One region of the Kocuria aegyptia genome, then DNA from elsewhere that is predicted to be linked to it. Evidence: riboswitches for the same ligand, from Rfam matches in the RefSeq annotation. Region 1 holds a riboswitch; each other region holds the start of a gene.

Region 1 (3,462 bases):
AAGAGGGAGTCGCCCTGGCCGGGAGCGTAGCGGCGCAGGGCCACGGTGGTCAGCTCGGTGCCGGAGGCCAGCAGCGCCTGCTCGAGGGTGTGCAGCGAGCTGAGGCCGCCGGTGCCCATGATCAGCCGGGAGGACAGCTTCGTGCCGTCGAGCACGAGCGGGTCGGGGTGCGGGACGGTCACGTCAGCCTCCTTGGACGGCGGTGATGATCTCGACGGCCTGGCCCTCCGCCACGCGGGTCCGCTGCCAGCGGCTGCGGGGCACGACCGCGGCGTCCACGGCCACGGCCACCCCGAGGCGCCCGCCGTCCAGCGGGGCGCCGTCGGGGCCCAGCGCCCGGCCGACGGTCTCGGCGACGAGGTCGACGACGGAGGCCTCCTCCGCCACGCGGTGCGGGCGGCCGTTGAGGGTGATGGCGGTCATCGGGGGCTCCTGCTCCGGGGCCCGGGGCCGGCGGCGGCCGGCTCGGGGTCCCCTCGACGTGCCTCGACGGGTCGGTCGAAGCGGTGCGGGTCGGTGGTGGCGAGGTGCTCGGCGTCGGCGGACGGATCGGGACCGCTCCCTCCGGCGACCAGCTGCGCGGCGAGCCGGGCGGCCAGCGGGGCGAGCAGCACGCCGTGGCGGAAGTAGCCGGTGGAGACCACGAGCCCCGGCACGGGCTCGCCGTCCGGGTCGCGGACCCGGCCCAGGTACGGGATGTCGTCCGGGGTGCCGGGCCGGGCGCGGGCCAGCACCTCGATCAGCTCGAGCTCGGCGACCCCGGGCACGAGCGCCTGGGCGTCGCGCAGCAGCCGGAACACCCCTCCGGCGCTGGGGCCGGCCAGGTCGTCCTCGCGGGAGGTCGCCCCGATCACCACGGTCCCGTCGGCGCGGGGCACCAGGTAGACGGGCGCCCCGTGCACCAGGCCCCGGACGGTGCGCTCGAGCAGCTCCGGCGTCCCGGCGGGCACCCGGGCGCGCAGGATGTCCCCGTGCACCGGCCGCAGGGGCGGGTGCCAGCCCTCCGGCAGTCCCTCGAGAGCGCCCAGGCCGGCACCGGGGGCGAGGACCGTCCAGGTCGCGGAGACCATCCCGCCGCCGGCCAGGCGGGCGCCGGTCACGGCGCCCTCGGCGTTTCGGCGCAGCCCCGTGGCGAGGTCGTGGACGAAACGGGCCGGTCCGCCGTCGCGCGCGGCCGGCAGCCCGGACAGCTGCGGAGGCTCCGGGACCTCCGGGGCGACGAGGGCGGCGAGCAGCCCGGCCACGAGTCGGCGCGGGTCCACCTGGTGGTCGTCGGGGATCCGGAACGCGGCGGAGAGCCGTGGGCTCAGCGCGGGCTCGAGGGCCCGGGCGGCGCGCAGGGCGAGCTGCTCCACGGTCATGCCGTGGCGCAGCTGCAGCTCGCGGAGGTCCGTCAGGGCCTGCCGGTCGGCGGCGTCCACGCCGCAGAGCAGGGTCTCGGTGGCCCGGTGGCCCACCGTCCCCTCGGCGACCTGTTCGAGGGCGGCCACGAACGCCGGGTACTCGGCGGCCGAGGCGGTCATCAGGGGGTACAGGGGCTCCTGCTGGTACTGGACCTCGCTCACCGGGGCGAGCATCCCGGCCGCGGCGCGGCTGGCGCCGGAGCCCGGCTCGGGGTCCACCACGACCACCGAGCGGCCGCGGCGGCGCAGCTCCCAGGCGGTGGCCAGGCCGATCACCCCGGCGCCGACCACGGCGACGTCGGCCCGGACGTGCTCGGGCTGCCCGACCAGCGGGTGGGGCGCGGTCGTCGGGGCGGGGTGCGCAGAAGTCACACGGAACGTCCTTTCCTACGGCGGCATGACCCGCATCAGGTGTGGCGGTCGGCGCTGGACGCCCTCTCAGCCCCCGGTGGGGCTCCCGCAGAACCGCTGACCTATCATCAGCGTGTGACCCAGCATACCCGTGACACCTCCGCGCCCGCCGAGTCCTCCCTGCGAGACGCCCGGACGGCGCAGCTCCTCGCCGCCCGGCTGTACGTGTGCACGGACGCCCGCCGGGACCGGGGCGACCTCGAGGAGTTCCTGCACGCCGCCTACGCCGGTGGGGCGAACATCGTGCAGCTGCGGGACAAGAGCATCGACGCGGACGAGGAGATCGCCGCGCTGCGGCTGCTGGGCCGGGTCGCCGCCGAGTACGGCGCCCTGTTCGCGGTCAACGACCGCGCCGACATCGCCGCGCTGGTGGGCGCCGACGTCTTCCACGTGGGCCAGCACGATCTCACCCCCGCCCAGGCCCGGCGGCTGCTGGGCCCGGACGTGCTGATCGGGCGCTCCACCCACGACCTCGGACAGGCCCGGGCGGCGCTCGAGGACCCGGACGTCGACTACTTCTGCACGGGCCCCGTCTGGGCCACGCCCACCAAGCCGGGGCGCCCGGCCACCGGGCTGGATTTCGTCCGCGCGGTCGCCGGACTGACGGAGGCCCGGCTGGACGCGGACCCGGAGGTCCTGCCCGTGCCGTGGTTCGCCATCGGCGGCATCGACGAGCAGCGGCTCCCGCAGGTGCTGGCGGCCGGGGCGCGCGGCGTCGTCGTCGTCCGCGCCGTCACCGAGGCCCCCGATCCCCGCCTCGCCGCGGGGCAGCTGCGCAGCCTGCTCCCCGCCTGAGCCCGGCGCGGCCCAACATCCCGGCTCACCGCCGGTTCCCCGCCGCCGCCCAGCACGTTCTGACAGCATGGACCCAGGACGACGACGGAGAGGTGACCCATGGACCCCGAGCTCGACCCCCAGGTGCGGCACGCGGTGGAGCGTCCCGCGGAGACCGCCCGTGGCCCGGAGGACGCGCAGCTGCGCGTCCGGCTGGCCGGTGAGCCCGCCCGCCGTGCCCTCGGCAGCCACTGGGAGCAGGGCGCGCCGGAGGACGCCGCGCCGAGCGAGGACCGGCTCGCCGCGGCCGTGCTGCTCGCGACCCTCTTCGGCGACACCTTCTGGCTGGAGCGCGCCGCCCGGCTGCCCAGCGACGTGCCGGGGTGCCCGTCCGCGCCGCCGAGCGGGCTGCTGGAGCTGACCCGGGTGCCGGGCGCCCGGGCGGCCCTGGCCCGCGTGCTCGAGCGCCCCCTGCTGACCGGGCTCCTGGAGTGGGGCACCGATCCGCTGCCGGAGCAGCCCCCGCTCGCCGTGGCGCGGGCCGCCCGTGACCTGGGCATCCCCGACGACGGGCGGGTCTACCGGGTGGTGCGCCGACGCGCCGAGCGCTTCCTGGCGCGGGAGCACGACGGGTCCGAGCCGCTCGAGCAGTTCGTGGCCCTGCTGACCGAGGCGGAGAAGGGCCACCGTGAGGACGGGCCCGCGCCCTCGGGCGAGACCCTGCCCCCGGCGCCGGGCCCGGCCGCGGGCGGCGGCGTCCGCCCGGGCACTCCCCCGCCGGGTGCTCCCCCGGCGGGCTCGCCGGAGAACCCGCAGTGGGGCGTGAGCCCCGCGACCCCGGCTCCCCCGCCGCCCGGGCAGTTCCCGGGACAGG
Region 2 (3,462 bases), on a different contig from region 1:
GGACGATCCCTCCGGGATTCCACAAAGGTCTGAAAACAGACGTTTGGCGCGAGTGGTCACAGTCTGTGGGCTGCCCCGTGCGCCGTCAAGAGCCCGCGGCGCGGGTGCACCATCGCCGAGCGGCGCACGGGACCGCGTCGCGGTGGAGCCGGTCGGGCGGATGCCGCAGAATGGTGGGCATGAACCAGACCAGTGCATCGACCTCTTCCCGTTCCGACTCCCAGGGCTCCGGGCCGGGCCGTTCGTGGGCGTTCATCGCCATCACGGCGGGCTTCCTCGTCTCCGCGGCGCTGATCATCGCGGTGGGCGTGGTCGCCATCGACCTCACCCACTAGGACCTCGGCCGGCCGTCCCGGCCGGCAGGATCGGCGCGCTGCCCGGACCGGGCGGCGCGCCGCTTTCGTCCTCGACGCCGCCCGGCACGGTGGACGGGATGCCGCCGGAGACGGTTCGGGGGCACGATGCCGGCGGTGGGTCCCGGGCTCTGCGGGTCGTGCTCCGTGCTCCGTGCTCCGTGACACGATGGGCGCACGTCGTACCGCAGGGAGGAGCGCCACCGTGAGCGATCCCGTCCGGCACCCGCGCATCCGGCCCGTGCGCCAGGGCAACGCCTTCGAGGAGGCCGTGGAGCGGATCCTCGACTCGATCCGGCTCGGCCTGTTCCGCCGGGGCGAGCGGCTCCCACCGGAGCGGGAGACCGCGGCGATGCTCGGGATCTCCCGCGCCACCCTGCGGGAGGCCCTGCACGAGCTCCAGGCCGCCGGGGTCCTGGAGGTGGTGCGCGGCCGGTACGGCGGGACCTTCGTGACCGGCCGCACCGCTCTGCCGGACGAGACCCTCCCCCCGGTGGACCCCGCGGACGTCGAGGACGTGCTCGTGTTCCGCGCCGTCGTCGAGCCCGCCGCGGCGGAGCTGGCCGCGGCGGCGTCCCTCAGCCCGGCCGCCCGGGAGCACCTCCTGGCGTGCCTGCGGCAGGTCGAGGAGAGCCCCCCGGAGGACTACCGCCCCGCCGACGCGCGCTTCCACATCGCGGTGGCCGAGCTGGGCGGCTGCCCCAGCCTGGTCCGCGCGGTCGCGGAGGTCCGTTCGCGGGCCAGCGACCTGCTGGACCGGATTCCCGTGCTGCCGGTCAACCTCGAGCACTCCGACCGCCAGCACCGCGAGCTCGCCGACGCCGTCCTGGCGGGAGACGCCCCCGCCGCCCGGGCCGCCTCCCTCGCGCACCTGGAGGGCACGGCCGCGCTGCTGCGCGGCTTCCTCGGGCACAGGGAGCCGCCCGAGGACGACGCCCCCGGCGACGACCGCCGCCGGGCATGACCCGCGGCCGCGCGCGGAGCGGGCGACCCCGGGGCGAGGTGTCTATACTCGTCCGCAGTGACACGGGGTGCCGGCGCCGAACGACGCACCGGCTGAGATGACACCCGTCGAACCTGATCCAGTTAGGACTGGCGAAGGGATGTCCTGCCGGGACCGGCCGCTGCCGTTCCCGCGTCTCCTCGCCCTGACCCCAGGGAGACCCATGCAGATCGCAGAACAGATCGTCCTCGTCACCGGCGGGGCGCGCGGCCTCGGCCGCAGCGTCGTCGAGGCCTTCGCGGGCCAGGGCGCGAAGGTCGTCGTCAACCACCGGACCAGCGCGGCGGCCGCGGAGGAGCTCGCGCAGCGGTACGGCCCCGACCGGGCGGTGGCCCTGCCCGCCGACGTCACCGACCCCGGGCAGGTGGGCGAGCTGCTGCGCGCCGCGCGGGAGCACTTCGGCTCCCCCGTCACCACGGTGGTGAACAACGCCCTGGCCGACTTCTCCTTCAACGGCGACGCCCGTTCCGGGGCCGAGGACATCCGCTGGGCGGAGTTCGAGGCCCAGTTCGCCGGCAGCGTCCGCGGGGCGCTGAACACCACCCAGCAGGCCCTGCCCGGCATGCGGGAGCGCGGCTTCGGCCGGGTGATCAACGTCGGCACCAACCTGTTCCAGAACCCGGTGGTGCCGTACCACGACTACACGGCGGCGAAGGCTGCACTGCTCTCCCTGACTCGCACCCTCGCCAAGGACCTCGGCGCGCACAACGTCACGGTCAACATGGTCTCCGGGGGCCTGCTGCGCACGACTGACGCGAGCGCCGCCACCCCGGAGGAGGTCTTCGACTACATCGCCTCGACCACGCCCCTGGGCCGGGTCACGACCCCGGCCGAGTTCGCCGACGCCCTCCTGTTCTTCGCCTCCCCGTGGGCGCGCTCGGTCACCGGGCAGAACCTGGTGGTCGACGGCGGACTGGTCCTCGACTGACGGGGGCCGCCGTGACCTCGCCCCGGCAGCTGCACCTCAACGCCTTCCTCTTCGGCGCGGGCCACCACCAGGCCGCCTGGCGGCACCCGGACTCCCCGCTGGAGCAGCTCGGGGACATCGCCCACTGGGAGCGCCTCGCCCGCACCGCCGAGCGCGGGCTCTTCGACGCCGTGTTCTTCGCCGACGGGCACAGCGCCGGCGACGTGGGGGACGGGCCCCGGTGGTTCCTCGAACCGCTGACGGCCCTGTCCGCCATTGCGCGCGCCACGGAGCGGATCGGACTGGTCAGCACCGTCTCGGCGACCTTCTGGACGCCGTTCCACGCCGCCCGCCTGCTGGCCTCGCTCGACCACATCAGCCGGGGCCGGGCCGGGTGGAACGTGGTCACCTCCATGTTCGACGCCGAGGCGCGCAACCACGGGCTGCCGGGGATCCCGCCGCACGCCGAGCGCTACGCGCGGGCGGCCGAGTTCATCGATGTGGCCCACCGGCTGTGGGACTCCTGGTCCGACGACGCCCTGGTCGGCGACCGGCACGGGCTGCACGCCGACCCCGAGCAGGTGACCCGCATCGACCACGCCGGCGAGCACTTCCGCGTGGACGGACCGCTGACCGTGCCGCGCCCGCCCCAGGGGCGCCCGGTCCTGTTCCAGGCCGGCGCCTCCGGGCCGGGACGGGACCTGGCCGCCCGGCACGCCGAGGCGGTCTACGCCGTGGCCTACGACCTCGAGAGCGCCCTGGCGTACCGCACGGACTTGTTGCGGCGGGTCGCCGCGGCCGGGCGGGACCCGGAGGGCGTGGCCGTCATGCCGGGTCTGGTCGCCTACGTGGGCTCCACGGAGGCGGAGGCCCGGGCCAAGCAGGCGGAGGTGGACGCCCTGCTGCCGGAGGAGCAGTCCCTGGCCCAGCTCTCCGCGTTCGTCCAGCAGGACTGCAGCGGCTGGGAGCTCGACGCCCCCGTCCCGGAGCTGCCGCCGCTCGAGCGCTTCACCGGGCCGCAGGGCCGCTACGCCACGATCCTGCGGATCGTGGCGGTCGAGCGGCCCACGGTGCGGCAGCTGCTGGGGCGGCTCGCCGCCGGGGGCGGGCACTGCACGGTCGTCGGCACCCCGGAGGCCGTCGCGGACCGGATGGAGCTGTGGTTCCGTTCGGGTGCGGCCGACGGCTTCAACCTGATG
Region 3 (3,462 bases), on a different contig from region 1:
TCCGCAGCGCCCAGGACGCCGAGGACTTCCGCCGGTCCGCGCTGCAGGTGGAGGCCGCCTGGATCCGGATCATGGGCACACGGGAGGAGCTCGCCGCCCTGCGGGCCGAGCGTCGCGGCGCAGGAGCCGCCGGCGCGGACCGGCGGGACAGCGCCGCGATCAGTTCCCCGGTCACCGCGAGCCAGCAGATCGTGGGCCGCCGCCGGGACGAGATCCCCGCCGCCACCCGGAGGGACATCCGCCGAGACCCCCGCCGGGACACCCCGGCCGACACCCCCGCCGACACCCCTGAGGAGGACCGCCCGTGATGGAGATCGCCGTGGCCGTCGCGGCCGTGCTGCTCAGCGCGGCCGCCGCGGGCACCCTCTACCGCCTCGCCAAGGGCCCGTCCCTGCTGGACCGGGTGGTGGCCACGGACGTGCTGCTGGCCATCGTCGCGGCCGCCCTGGCCGTGGAGATGGCCTACCACGGCCACCTCAACAACCTGATCCTCATGGTGATCGTCTCGCTGGTCGGTTTCATCGGCTCCGTGACGGTGGCGCGCTTCGCCACCCAGACCGCCGAGCACGGGCGGTGAGCGCCGTGCTGGACACCGTCCTGGACGCCGCCGCCGCCGTCTGCCTCGTGGTCGGCGCGCTGATGTCCCTGGCCGCCGCGATCGGCCTGGTCCGCTTCCCGGACCTGCTGACGCGCATGCACGCCGGCACCAAGCCGCAGGTCTTCGGGCTGCTCCTCATGCTCACCGCCGTCGCCCTGGAGAACCGCGATCCCGTCATGGTCCCGCTCATCGCCCTCGGCTGGATCTTCCAGCTGCTCACGGTCCCCGTCTCGGCGCACATGGTGGGCCGCTCGACCTACCGCACCAAGCACCTGAACCGCACCACACTGACCCAGGACGACCTGCAGAAGGTGCTCAACCGCGCCGGGGAGGGCACCGGGGAGGGCGCCGGCGCGGGACTGCCGGCGCCGAGCCCGGACGGGCGGCGAGCAGACGGACAGCAGACTGACGGATCGGCGGCGACGCGTTAGGCTGGGCAGGATCGACAGGGCGCACCCGCGTCCCCCGGACGACAAGGAGCAGCACTCCATGAACACCAAGGTTCTCGAACTCGTGGGCACCGGCCTCTCGCTCGGCGGTGTGGCGCTCTCGCACAAGGTGCTCGGCGCCGCGTGGACGCGCATCACCGGCGATCCGCCCCCCGCCAGGAACCCGGACCCGGACGAGGCCTGGACGGGCATCATCATCTGGTCGCTCGTGACCGGCCTCGTGGGCACCGTCATCAAGGTCGGCATCTCCCGCAAGATCGCCGAGATCGAGAACAAGCCCCAGAAGAACCCCAAGGCCTCGAGCCAGGCCGAGGTCTGAGACCCGGCGGACACCCCGCGAAAGGGCCCGCCCGGTCGGACACCGCACCGGTGTCCGACCGGGCGGGCCCCTTGCGTCGTGGCGCGGGCCCTTGCGTCGTGGCGCGGGCCGTGCGGCGGGCGCGGCGGGGGCGGTGCTCGCCGTGCGGCGGGCGCGGCGGGGGCGGTGCTCGCCGTGCGGGCGGGACCGGGGCGCCGGGACCCGCGGGTGTGCGCGGAGCGGGCGACGGAGGGGTAGACTCGGTGCCACTGAACGACAGGGGAGCGCTTCCCGCCGGTGAGACCGACGCGGCGCTGAGAGTGCGGATCGCCGCAGACCCTCGAACCTGCTCCGGTTAGCACCGGCGAAGGGAGTCGAGCATCTCAGGGGTGTTTCCCCGGGAGCGCGCCACCGGCGCGGCCCGCCGAACCCCGTCCCCTCCTGGCACCGACGGCTCGCTGAGCCCAGGAGGAACCCACCGTGAACACCACCACCCACCGTCCCGCCGACCGCCCCGGCACATCGCGCACGTCGTCCTGGCGTGTCGTCGACATCGTCGTGGCCGCCGTCCTCGCCGCCGTGTGCGCGGTCGTCTTCTGGGCGTGGTCGAACCTGCTCTACCCCGTGGTCGGCACCGCCGCGGTCGCCTATCCGCCCGCCGTGGGCCTGATCGTCGGCGGCTGGCTGGTGGCCGGCGTGCTCGGCGGGCTGATCATCCGCAAGCCCGGCGCTGCGCTGTTCTGCGAGCTGCTCGCGGCCGTCATCGAGAGCTTCCTCGGCACCCACTTCGGCCTGCTGGTCATCCTCTCCGGGCTGGTCCAGGGCATCGGCGCGGAACTGGCCTTCGCGGCCTTCCGCTACCGCCGGTTCGACGCCCTCGCGGCGGCCGTGGCGGGCGCCGTGAGCGGGATCTTCCTCGGCGTCCACGAGAACATCGTCTACAACTACGAGTGGGCGCTGGGCCACCAGGCGGCCTACGTGGTCCTGGCCGCCGTCTCCGGGGCGGTGCTCGCCGGCCTCCTGATGCATGCCGTGGTGCGGGCCCTCGCGGCCACCGGCGTCCTGCAGGGCCTCGCCTCGGGGCGGGCCGTGCGGCGATGACCGTCCCCACGGTCCGGCGCCCGGCGGCGCCCGCGGCCCGCGGGGCGCGCGTCGAGGCCCGCGGCTTCGGCTGGCACCACCCCGGGCGGGAGACGGCGGCGCTGCGCGATCTCGACCTCGTGGTGGAGCCGGGGGAGCGGGTGCTCCTGCTGGGTCCCAGTGGGGCCGGCAAGTCCACCCTCCTGCACGCCCTGGCGGGGGTCCTCCACGACGACGACGGACAGTCGGGCTCCGGCGAGCTGCTGCTCGACGGCACGCTCCCGGCTCGGGCGCGCGGCCGGGCCGGGCTCGTGCAGCAGGACCCCGAGTCCCAGGTGGTGCTGTCCCGGATCGGCGACGACACCGCGTTCGGCCTCGAGAACCTCGCGGTGCCCCACGAGCAGATCTGGCCGCGGGTGCGCGCGGCGCTCGACGCCGTGGGCCTGGACCTTCCGCTCGACCACTCCACCGCGGCCCTGTCCGGCGGGCAGAAACAGCGCCTGGCGCTCGCTGGCGCCGTGGCCATGAGCCCGGGGCTGCTGCTGCTCGACGAACCGACGGCCAACCTGGACCCCGCCGGCGTGCGACAGGTCCGCGACGCCGTGGTCTCCTGCCTCGACCGCAGCGGGGCCACACTCGTGGTCGTGGAGCACCGCGTCGCCGTGTGGGCCGAGGTCGTGGACCGTGTCGTCGTGCTCGGCCGCGACGGGGGCATCACCCACGACGGCCCCCCTGGGCGGATGCTCGGCGCGGCGGTCGAGGAACTCAGCAGGGCGGGGGTGTGGGTGCCCGGCCGGGTGCCGGCCACGCGCGAGCCCGCGCGCGCGTCCGCAGGCCCTGCCGGGTGTCCTGCCGCGGGCCCGTCCGCGACCGGCCGTCCCGGAGCGGATCGCGAACCGCTGCTGAGCACCGCCGGTCTGGGCGTCTCGCGCAGCCAGCCCTCGGCGCGTCAGCTGCGCGCCCGGCGGCGGGAGCGCCGCCGGGACCGTCCCGTGGACGACGCGGTCACGGGCCGGGACCTCCCCACGGCGGTGGCC
Region 4 (3,462 bases), on a different contig from region 1:
CGGGCCCACCTCCCCGGCGGGCACGGCGGCAAAGGCCCGCACGTAGCGGGCGGCCGCGGCCTCGGGGTCGGGGTCGGCGCAGATCCCGGAGACCACGGCCAGCCCGGCGGCGCCGGCCGCGAGCAGGGCGGGGGCGTCCTCGACCCGCACCCCGCCGATGGCCAGGCAGGGCAGGGACGTGCGGCCCGCGGCGCGGGCGAAACCCTCGACGCCCAGCGGCTCGGGGTGGTCGGGCTTCGTGCGGGTGACCCGCACCGCTCCGACGCCCAGGTAGTCGACCGTCCCGGCGGGCAGCGCGGAGGCGGCGTCGAGCTCCGCAGCCGTGGCGGCGCTGAGGCCGAGCACGGCGTCGGTCCCGCAGATCCGCCGGGCGAGGACCACGGGCAGGTCCGTCTGCCCGACGTGCACCCCGGCCACGGGGGCGCCGGCCGCCCGGGCGGCGAGGTAGACGTCCGCGCGGTCGTCCACGAGCACGGGCACCTCCCGGCCCACGCGCTCGGCGACGGCCGTCAGCAGGGCGACCAGCTCGCGGGCCGGGGCGTCTTTCGCGCGGACCTGGACCATGGTGGCGCCGCCGCGGACGGCGGCCGCCACGACGTCCGGGACCGTTCGGGGGGCGCTCAGAGCGGTGTCCGTCACGAGGTGCAGGGCCAGGGCCGCAGGGTCGAGACGCGGGCTCACCGGGCGCCCTCCTCGCGGACGAGCTCCGCCCGGGCGGCGATCCGCTCCGGCGTGACGGCGTGCAGCCGGTCCAGCAGCGCCACGGCGAAGGAGCCGGGCCCGGCGGAGTCGGCGGCCGCGTCCTCGGCCGCGAGGGTGTACACCGTGGTGGCGGCCACCGCCGCCGCGGCCGGGTCCGGGCGCACGGCGGTGAACGCAGCCATGAGGGCGCCCAGCGCGCAGCCGCCGCCGGTGATGCGGGTCAGCAGGGGCGTGCCGTGCGGCACGCGGACGACGGTGCCGTCCGGGGAGCGCACGAGGTCCACGGGCCCGGACACGGCCACCGCCGACCCGGCCCGCTCGGCGAGCGCGGCGGCGGCGTCCCGGGCGGCCTCGACGCCGTGCGTCGCGTCGGTGCCGCGCCCTCCGCTGCCGCCGGCGAGGGCGACGACCTCGGAGGCGTTGCCGCGCACGATCGCCGGCCGGAACTCGAGCAGGTCGCGGGCCAGCGCGGTGCGCACGGGCAGGGCACCCACCGCCACCGGGTCCAGGACCCAGGCCCGGCCCGCGCGGCGCCGGGCGCCGACGGCCTCGTAGGCGGCCCCGCGCTGCTCGGCGGTGGGCGTGCCGGTGTTGACGAGCAGGCCGTCGGCGAGCTCCGCGAAGACCCCGCCCTCCCCCTGGATGTCGGTCATCGCCGGGGACGCGCCCACGGCGAGGAGCGCGTTGGCGGTGAAGTTGGTGACCACGGCGTTGGTGATGCACTGCACGAGCGGCGCCGCGGAGCGCAGGTCCTCCAGGGCCGCCGCGGCGTCCTCGGCGAGCGCGGGGTCCGGCGGCGCCGGCCTGGCTCCTGCTGTGCGGGCGGACGTGGGGACGGCATCGCGCATCTGCGACATCCCTTCGCTAGTACTGGCTAGATCAGGTTCGACGGGTGTGTTCTCAGCCGCTCGAGCGGCACCCCGTGTCAGGTGTCCTGCCAGTCTAGCCCTCGCGCGGGAGCCCGGACGCGGGCGGATCCCGGGACGGATCCCGGCTGTGGGGTCAGAACACGCCGTTGGCGTTCGCCGTCCGCTCGGGCACCGGCTGCGCGACGCCCCAGTGCTCCACGATCCGTCCGTCCTCGAGGCGCCACAGGTCGTAGCAGGCGACCGTGCGCGCGGTTCCGCCCCCGTGATCGCCGTCGGCGACGGCCTCCGCGACGGTCAGCACGAAGTTCCCCTCGCCGAGCACCCGGTGCAACCGCTGGTAGGCGGGCTGCGGGTCCTCCGCCGTGCGAGCGGTGTGCTCGGTGCAGCCCTGGGCACTCATGTGGTCCTGGACGGCGCGGCGGTCGCCCCCGATCAGGGCGGCCTCGACCCACTCGGCGGTGATGCGCTTGTTGTCCTGCGTCCGCTCGTGGTCCGTGACCGCGACGGGACCGTCGAGCTGGGGGCGGGCGCCGCCGGCCTCCGTGCGCAGGGGCTCGAAGGCGTCCCAGTGCTCGGCGATCCGCCCGTCCGCCACGCGGAAGACGTCGAAGCCGACCAGGGGCTGCGGGCCGAGCCCCTGGTAGGCCGAGTGGGCGACCACCGTCCCGTGGTCGTCGAGCACCCGGACGAGATCCACGCGGAAGTCGTCGGGGATGCCGCGCAGGAACTGCTTGAGACCCTCGCGCCCGTCCGGGGCGAGGGGCGAGTGCTGGATGAAGTCCTCCGTGTAGTGGCGGTCCACGGCCGACGGATCCCGGTGGACGAAGAGGTCCGTGCCGGCGGCGCGGACGGTGTCTGCACTGGTCATGGCGGTGCTCCCTGGAACGGGCGGCCGCTCGCCCCGGCGGACGGGACGGCGGCCCCGGCTGTGCTGTGGTGCGCACCACGGTACGCCGCCGGGCGGGGGCCGGGCAGGCCTGGACGGTCCGTGACGGCCCACGACGACGGAGGACCCCGACCGTGCTGGTCGGGGTCCTCCGTGGTGCTGCTCGGCCGGACGGCTCAGCCGCGTCCCGCGGGTCCTCCGCTGGTCAGGTCCTCGGCCTTGACGCCGACGCCGACGACGGTCGGCGCCCGGCGGGAGGAGTCCTCCGGGGAGCGCTGGGCGACGGCCTTGGCCTCGTGCCGGGCACCCTCCGCGGCGGCCGCCCGGCCGGCGGTCACCTCGGCCTCGCCCGGCCGAGCCGCCGGGGCCGTGGCCCGCCGCGAGCGCCGCCGGGGTCGCGCCGGCTCGGCGCCCGGCTGCTCAGGAGCCGCCGAGCCGGGGGCCTGCTGCGCCGTGCTCTCCCGCGCCGCATCCGCCCGTGCGGTGGTCTCCTGCGCGGCGACCGCCGCCCGGGCGTCCTCCGCAGCGGTGGCCTGCGCGGCGCCGGTCTGCTCGGCGCCGGCCTGCTCAGGGGCACCGTCGGCAGCGGTGACCGCCTCAGCGGCTGCTCGCTCAGCGGCGACCTCCTGGGCAGCGGAGCCGGCGTCCGGCGCCGTCTGCCCGAAGGCCTCCGCGAGGGAGTCCAGGCTCAGCGGACCGGCCTCGGCGGGCTCCTCGACGGCCGCGTGGCCCTGCGGCAGCTCGATGACCTCGCCCTTGATCGTCAGGCGCGCGCCCTGCTCGGCCGGCACCCCGGGGGCCTGCTCCTCCGCGGCCGGGACGGGGGCCTCCCCCACGTCCGGCTGCTGCTCGGCGGCGGTGTCCGCACCCTGGCCCCGGTTGCGGCTGCGCTTGCCGCGACGCTTCTTCCGGGAGCGCCCCGAGCCCTCGGGACGGGTCTCCGCCGGCTGGGCGGTCTCCTCGGCGCGCTCCGGCTCCTCCGCGGCGGCCTCCTCGTGATGGGTG

The links. Region 1 has a riboswitch for thiamine pyrophosphate ahead of ABD220_RS09845 (FAD-dependent oxidoreductase). Riboswitches for the same ligand answer to the same signal wherever they lie in the genome.
Region 2: it holds a riboswitch for thiamine pyrophosphate, as region 1 does, so the genes downstream of both, ABD220_RS14675 (3-oxoacyl-ACP reductase) here and ABD220_RS09845 (FAD-dependent oxidoreductase) in region 1, are expected to answer to the same signal.
Region 3: it holds a riboswitch for thiamine pyrophosphate, as region 1 does, so the genes downstream of both, ABD220_RS16625 (ECF transporter S component) here and ABD220_RS09845 (FAD-dependent oxidoreductase) in region 1, are expected to answer to the same signal.
Region 4: it holds a riboswitch for thiamine pyrophosphate, as region 1 does, so the genes downstream of both, thiM (hydroxyethylthiazole kinase) here and ABD220_RS09845 (FAD-dependent oxidoreductase) in region 1, are expected to answer to the same signal.

The regions. Positions count from the first base shown of each region.
Region 1 covers NZ_BAAAOA010000020.1:14,180-17,641, forward strand. The annotation lists gene ABD220_RS09835 (thiazole synthase) at 1-119, opposite strand, end outside; gene thiS (sulfur carrier protein ThiS) at 184-423, opposite strand; gene ABD220_RS09845 (FAD-dependent oxidoreductase) at 420-1,775, opposite strand; TPP riboswitch at 1,771-1,874, opposite strand; gene thiE (thiamine phosphate synthase) at 1,890-2,609, shown strand; gene ABD220_RS09855 (hypothetical protein) at 2,709-3,462, shown strand, end outside.
Region 2 covers NZ_BAAAOA010000046.1:77,056-80,517, reverse strand. The annotation lists gene ABD220_RS14685 (hypothetical protein) at 180-335, shown strand; gene ABD220_RS14680 (FadR/GntR family transcriptional regulator) at 559-1,317, shown strand; TPP riboswitch at 1,371-1,474, shown strand; gene ABD220_RS14675 (3-oxoacyl-ACP reductase) at 1,520-2,284, shown strand; gene ABD220_RS14670 (LLM class flavin-dependent oxidoreductase) at 2,296-3,462, shown strand, end outside.
Region 3 covers NZ_BAAAOA010000046.1:502,432-505,893, forward strand. The annotation lists gene ABD220_RS16605 (Na+/H+ antiporter subunit E) at 1-308, shown strand, start outside; gene ABD220_RS16610 (MrpF/PhaF family protein) at 305-577, shown strand; gene mnhG (monovalent cation/H(+) antiporter subunit G) at 574-1,029, shown strand; gene ABD220_RS16620 (DUF4235 domain-containing protein) at 1,088-1,366, shown strand; TPP riboswitch at 1,614-1,735, shown strand; gene ABD220_RS16625 (ECF transporter S component) at 1,826-2,446, shown strand; gene ABD220_RS16630 (ABC transporter ATP-binding protein) at 2,443-3,462, shown strand, end outside.
Region 4 covers NZ_BAAAOA010000015.1:245,782-249,243, forward strand. The annotation lists gene ABD220_RS07490 (bifunctional hydroxymethylpyrimidine kinase/phosphomethylpyrimidine kinase) at 1-1, opposite strand, end outside; gene thiE (thiamine phosphate synthase) at 1-681, opposite strand, end outside; gene thiM (hydroxyethylthiazole kinase) at 678-1,550, opposite strand; TPP riboswitch at 1,542-1,635, opposite strand; gene ABD220_RS07505 (nuclear transport factor 2 family protein) at 1,705-2,439, opposite strand; gene ABD220_RS07510 (Rne/Rng family ribonuclease) at 2,634-3,462, opposite strand, start outside.